One region of the Arthrobacter sp. TMS2-4 genome, then DNA from elsewhere that is predicted to be linked to it. Evidence: riboswitches for the same ligand, from Rfam matches in the RefSeq annotation. Region 1 holds a riboswitch; the other holds the start of a gene.

Region 1 (3,202 bases):
TCCGGGCCCCTGCGGCAGATAGGTCTTCGCCCGCTCGTGATGCGCGTGGGTAGGGAGGCCGGCGTAGTTGACGTACTCCACCCGCGGGTCCGCCTGCAGCCACTCGGCGACGGCCTGCGCGTTCTCCAGGTGTTCGTCCAGGCGCTGCGCGAGGGTCTCGACCCCCTGAAGGAGCTGGAAGGCGGACATCGGCGAGAGCGAGGGTCCGATGTCGCGGAGCTGTTCTGTGCGCAGCTTCGTCAGGAACCCGTACTCCCCGAAGTTCGCCCACCACTGGATGTTGCCGTAGGACGGCACGGGTTCGGTCATCATCGGGAACTTGCCGTTGCCCCAGTCGAAGCGGCCGCTCTCCACGATCACGCCGCCGAGCGTGGTGCCGTGTCCGCCGATGAACTTGGTGGCCGAGTGGATGACGATGTCCGCACCGTGTTCGATGGGACGCACCAGGTACGGCGTGCTCAGCGTGGAGTCGACGATGAACGGGACGCCGGCGTCATGGGCCACCGTGGCCAGGCCCGCCAGATCGGCGATCTCACCGGAGGGATTCGCGATCACCTCCGCGTAGACCGCCTTGGTGTTGTCCCGGATGGCGGCCGCGTAGTCCGCAGGATCCGTCCCCGGGACGAAGGTGGTCTCGATGCCGAAGCGGCGCAGCGTGACATCGAGCTGGGTGACCGTGCCGCCGTACAGCTGCGAGGCAGCGACGATGTGGTCACCGGCCTGGCAGAGCGCCGCGAAGGTGAGGAACTCGGCGCTCATGCCCGACGCCGTCGCCACCGCCCCGATCCCGCCCTCGAGGGAACTGATGCGCTCCTCGAACGCGGCGACCGTCGGGTTGCCGATCCGCGAGTAGATGTTGCCGTACTTCTGCAGGGCGAACAGGTTGGCGGCGTCGTTGGTGTCCTTGAACACGAAGGACGTCGTCTGGTAGATCGGGACGGCCCTGGCCCCGTGGGTGGCGTCGGGAGTGCCGCCGGCGTGCAGTGCGCGCGTCCGGAAGCCGAAGGAACGTTCTGCCATCAGGCACCTGCCTTGCTGGGTCGGGATACTGCGGGGCAGGACCGGGGATCGGGGTGGCGGCCGAAGGCGGCCGTGGCGCTGCTCATGGTTTCCTCCATCGTCCTGGCAGTAGCACCCTCATGTCGCCGCGGGATCGCGGGGGCCAGGGTTGCTGCGGCGTCAGTGAGCCAGATCTCTCAGCCGCTCGGGATGGTCGGGTCGAGTCTGACACCAGGCCGCCGCAGAACCAAACCATGTGTCCCCGTATGAGCCGGCCCCTGCGCGCTGCTCCGGATGGGGCGGCGGAGGCACGCCGTGCGGCACCTAGGGTGGAGGGATGGAGGATTGGAGATCGGCAAGCCGGGCGCAGGACCGGAGGCTGTGGCAGACGCTCTCGTACGTCGGCACCGCGCTGACACTCACGCTGGTCAGCAGCATCCTGGTGGCCGTCGGCGGCCCGGGTGTGGTGGTCACGGAGTGGTTCTATGTGCAGCAGGCGATGCTGCTCGCGCTCAGCGCGGCGGGGACGTTCCTCGCGCTTCGTCGCTGGCGGGCGCTGCGCGGTTGAGGGGCACCCTACCTCCCGTTACAAAAATGTGACAAATCGAGGAGCACCTGGGTATTGTCAGCGAGTGCCTCCGCGACCGTGGGGCGCTTCTGGACGGATTGCCGAGCCCTGCCGTCGTCCGGGACTCGTTCGCAACCAGTAAGGCAGGGACGGGGGAACCACCAGTTCCACCGGGCGCGCAGGGAAACCTGCAGGCGTCCTCGGGGTTAAGTCGTGCCGTACCACCCACCGGTGATGCGCGCGGCCGGGTGACTCCCATCCGAACCCGACAGCTCACCCCGCAGGCATGGGAGAGGTACAACACCATGTCACGAAACACCACTTCACCACGCCACCGCGCCGACGTCGACGGAAATCTCGCTCTCCAGGGCCTGTCCCGCGCAGCGAAGGCCCACGCCACCGCTGTAGGCCGCCCCGTCGCCATCGCCGCCGTCACCTCGGGCCTCGCACTCACCGCTGTGGGCACCGCCAACGCCGGTGAGTACACCACGCAGAGCACGACGACGGCCCCCGCTGCCGTTGCAGCCCCGGCTGTTGCTCCCGCCGCTTCCACGACGCACACGGTCGTCTCCGGCGACACCCTGGGTGCCGTCTCGGCACGCTACGGCGTGGACCTCTCCGCCGTCCTCACGGCGAACGGCCTGTCCGTCTCCTCGATCATCTTCCCGGGCGACACCATCCTCATCCCGACGGGTGCCGCTGCGGCTCCCGTCCGCACGGTGTCGGTGACCGTGGCCGCACCCCAGACCGCCCCCGCACCGCAGGCCGCTCCCGCAGCGTACGTTGCTCCTGCTGCCGCCCCCGCGGCGCCGGCACAGTACGCGGCGGCTGTCGCCCCGGCCGCGGCGGCTGCTCCCGCGCCCGGCGTGCACCTGCTGTCCGGCAAGATCACCCCGGTCGCCTCCGGCGTCGGCGGCACGCTCGTGGCCTCCGCCCAGTCGCAGATCGGGACCACCCAGGACTGCACCGCGATGGTCGAGAAGGCCCTGCGCTCCGCAGGCATCGCCGTCGGCGATCTCGGTCCCTCGCAGTTCTTCCAGTTCGGCTCCGTTGTGGGGACCCCTGCCCCGGGTGACCTCGTCATCACCGGTGGTCATGTCGCGATCTACGTCGGCGGCGGCAAGGTCATCAGCGGCGGAATGAACGGCGTCAACGCCACCATGCAGCACCCCCTCTCGGATCTCCCGGGAGCCTCCTTCGTCCGGGTTGCTGGCTGATACCGAACGAACCACACGCGGGAAGCGGCAGGTGCTTGGACGGGGCGCCTGCCGCTTCCTTCTCTTAACGTCTTCACCCTGCCGGGCGTCAGCGGCGGGCCAGTACGTCCTGGATCCCCGGGATGCATCCCTCGTTCTGCAGGGACGTGGTGTCGCCGAGCGGTGAGCCCTCGTAGAGCTGCGTGAGCAGACGGCGCATGATCTTGCCGGAGCGTGTCTTCGGAACATCCGGAACGACGACGACGGCGGACGGCCGCGCGATCGGTCCGATCGCGGCCGCGACGTGGGCGCGGAGCGTCGAGGCGACGTCCTCGCCCGGATCCGCGCCGGTCGCCAGCACCACGAACGCCGCGATGGCGTGGCCCGTCAAGGGATCGGGGACGGGACACGCGCCGGCCTCGGTGACGAGGGGGTGCGC
Region 2 (3,202 bases), on a different contig from region 1:
GGCTCGGGGTGATCGACTACCGCGTCGACGGGACGGGGCCGGATCACGCCCGGACGTTCACGGCGCGCCTGCTGATCGGCGGAACGGAGTACGGTTCCGGCTGCGGCAACTCGAAGAAGGAAGCCGAGCAGGAGGCCGCCGCCGCATCCTGGAAGACGCTCGCCGTACCGCCGGATCCACTGCCGTCGGGTCGTCCGGCCGACGCCGCTCCGGCCGACGGCCGCAGCCCCGGTGTCCCCGATCCCACCCTGTCGCCCGACGGACCCTGAGTGCCTGAACTTCCCGAGGTCGAGGTCGTCCGCCGCGGCCTCGTGCGCTGGGTGGCGGGCCGCACCATCGACGCAGTGGACGTCCTCGATCCCCGGTCCCTGAGGCGGCACCTCGACGGCGTCGAGGACTTCGTCGGCACCGTCGCCGGCGCCCGGGTGGGGGATGTGGTGCGCCGGGGGAAGTTCCTGTGGATGATCCTCGAGGACCCCGACGATCCCCGCGACCGCCCGCACGTCGCGCTGATGGCGCACCTGGGGATGAGCGGACAGCTCCTGGTCGAGGCACCCGATGCTCCATCGGAAAAGCACCTGAAGGTCCGCTTCGCACTCTCCCCGGCGGACGACGACGACGGCACAGCGCTGCCGGGCGAGCTGCGGTTCGTCGACCAGAGGATCTTCGGCGGGATGTTCGTCACAGAGTTGGAGGCCACGCCGGACGGCCTGCCCGGCGGGCTCGGCGCCTCGAACCTGCCACTCGTACCCCGGCAGGCGGCACACATCGCGCGCGATCCCCTCGACCCCGGATTCTCCCTCGACCTGTTCCACGAACGCCTGCGCGCGCGCCGGACAGGTCTCAAACGTGCCCTCCTCGATCAGGGGCTCATCTCCGGGATCGGCAACATCTACGCCGACGAGGCGCTCTGGGCGGCCGGATTCCACTACGCGCGCCCCACGGACACCATGCGTCGCCCCGACACCCGACGCATCGTCGACGCCGTCACCTCGGTGATGGAACGGGCACTGGCGGCCGGCGGCACCAGCTTCGATTCCCTGTACGTGAACGTGAACGGTGCGTCGGGGTACTTCGCCCGTGATCTGGAGGCCTACGGGCGGGAGGGCCGGCCCTGCCGCCGGTGCGCGTCCGAGGGACGGACCACGCTGCTGCGCCGCGAATCGTTCATGAACAGGTCGTCCTACCTGTGCCCGTCCTGCCAGGCCAGACCACGCAATGCACGGATCTGAGATCTCGGGGCAGAAAAAGGTGATCCACACCTCGTGATCTAAATGTGACAACTGGCGTTACCAGCCGGTACGGTTGGTCTCGCGTCCGATCCACAACGGATGGGCGCCCATCCTCACACTGCCTAACCCTGTCGATGAGGACGGACCGTTCGCACTACACATTCGACAGGGGCGGGGGAACCACTAGCGGACTCGATCACGGGTCCTAGGGGTAAAGACACGCGCAGACCGGTACTGGGGACGACGGTCTGTAGGAAGCGTGTCCGGATGTCCCATCCGAACCCGACAGCTAACTTCGCAGGCATTGGGAAAGGCATCATTATGTCCAAGCAGAGCCATAACGCGCGCCACCGGGCAGTCCCCACGCGCACCAACCCCTTCGTCACCGCCTCGCGGGCCTTCTCCGCAAGCGCCTCGGTCGCCGGCAAGCCTGCCGCCGTCGTCGCCGTTGCATCCGGCCTCATGCTCGGCGCGTCGCTTCCCGCGAACGCCGCCGGCGAGGTCAGCACCCAGTCGGCAGCGGCCGGCACCCACACCGTCCAGGCCGGCGACACCCTCGGGTCCATCGCCGCCATGCACGGCATCAGCCTCGACGCCCTGTTCGCGGCCAACGGCCTTGGCTACGCGTCGGTCATCTACCCCGGCCAGTCGATCTCCCTCGGTGGATCCGCCGCTCCTGCTGCCCCCGCGCAGTATTCGGTGCAGTCGGCATCCATCGTGGCAGCCCCAGTCGCAGCACCCGTGGCAGCCCCGGTCGCAGCGCCGGCACCTGCCGCTCCCGCCGCAGCACCTGCTCCGGCAGCCACCCCCGCCTACAGCCTGCAGTCCGCGGCGTCGATCGCGCCCATCGGTGGCGGCGGCATCGTCGGCACGGCCATGCAGGGCGTCGGCTCCGGCTACGTGTACGGCGGAACCGCGTTCGGCGCTTGGGACTGCTCGGCCTTCGTGCAGTGGGCCTACGCCCAGAACGGCATCGACCTGCCGCGCACCACCTGGGCCCAGTTCGCCTCCATGACGCCGACCAGCAACCCCCAGCCGGGTGACCTGGTGAGCCAGAACGGCGGCAGCCACGTCGGGATCTACCTCGGCAACGGGCAGATGGTCAGCGCCCTGAACGCCTCGCAGGGCACCCTGGTCCACTCGGTCAGCGCCATGTCCGTGGACGGGTACTACACCCGCTAGTCGGGTCGCACGGCCGGCAACACCAGTTCGACGGTCAGAAGGACGGGATGCATCACGCATCCCGTCCTTCTGCGTTCCCGGACTGTCCGACGAGGCCCGGGTCCGCGCCCGTCGCGCACCCGGGGTGGGTTCTCGACGGCGGGACCCGCCACACCTGCGCGCTCAGGGAAAGGAGCGCCGCACCGGGGCTACCTGTAGAACGCCGCCAGGCGCTCGAGTCCCTCGTCGACGCTCACGGACGGGCGCCAGTCGAGCACGGTGCGCGTGTGCCGCTGGTCGAACCAGTGCGCCGTCGACAGCTGCTCCGCCAGGAAGCGGGTCATGGGCGGTTCATCCGTCCGGCCCAGCCGCAGCCAGACCCGCTCGATGACGGATCCCGCACCGCGCGCGAGTGCTCCGGGGACGGACCGGACGGGTGGTTCGACCCCGCCGGCCCGGCAGATCCCCGCGAGCAGCTCGGCGATCGGGCGGGGCTCGCCGTTGGTGACGACGAGAGCCTGGCCCTGCGCCGCGTCCATGCGCCGCAGGCAGGCGACGATGGCCGACGCCGCATTGTCGACGTACGTCGTATCGATGAGTGCCGTCCCGCCGTCGAGCAGGGGCAGACGGCCGTGCCGCGCGCGGTCGATCACGCGGTCGACCAGCTGGGTGTCGCCGGGGCCCCACACGATGTGGGGCCGGATCGCGGCGACCCGGAACGACGGCGTCGAGCGCGCCAGCGCGAGCAGCTCCGCGGAGGCCTTGGTGCGGGCGTAGTCACCGCGGGCGTGCTCCGGGTCCGCGGTGCC

The links. Region 1 has a riboswitch for cyclic di-AMP ahead of ACX80F_RS08795 (LysM peptidoglycan-binding domain-containing protein). Riboswitches for the same ligand answer to the same signal wherever they lie in the genome.
Region 2: linked by a shared signal. The riboswitch ahead of ACX80F_RS03215 (C40 family peptidase) and the one ahead of ACX80F_RS08795 (LysM peptidoglycan-binding domain-containing protein) in region 1 are both predicted to bind cyclic di-AMP.

Annotation. Positions count from the first base shown of each region.
Region 1 covers NZ_JBTNDI010000005.1:91,635-94,836, forward strand. Annotated here, with positions in the region: gene ACX80F_RS08785 (O-acetylhomoserine aminocarboxypropyltransferase/cysteine synthase family protein) at 1-1,020, opposite strand, end outside; SAM riboswitch class I at 1,112-1,216, opposite strand; gene ACX80F_RS08790 (hypothetical protein) at 1,337-1,567, shown strand; cyclic di-AMP (ydaO/yuaA leader) riboswitch at 1,688-1,867, shown strand; gene ACX80F_RS08795 (LysM peptidoglycan-binding domain-containing protein) at 1,873-2,784, shown strand; gene acs (acetate--CoA ligase) at 2,873-3,202, opposite strand, start outside.
Region 2 covers NZ_JBTNDI010000001.1:687,004-690,205, forward strand. Annotated here, with positions in the region: gene rnc (ribonuclease III) at 1-269, shown strand, start outside; gene mutM (bifunctional DNA-formamidopyrimidine glycosylase/DNA-(apurinic or apyrimidinic site) lyase) at 270-1,232, shown strand; cyclic di-AMP (ydaO/yuaA leader) riboswitch at 1,344-1,551, shown strand; gene ACX80F_RS03215 (C40 family peptidase) at 1,554-2,414, shown strand; gene ACX80F_RS03220 (NAD-dependent epimerase/dehydratase family protein) at 2,603-3,202, opposite strand, start outside.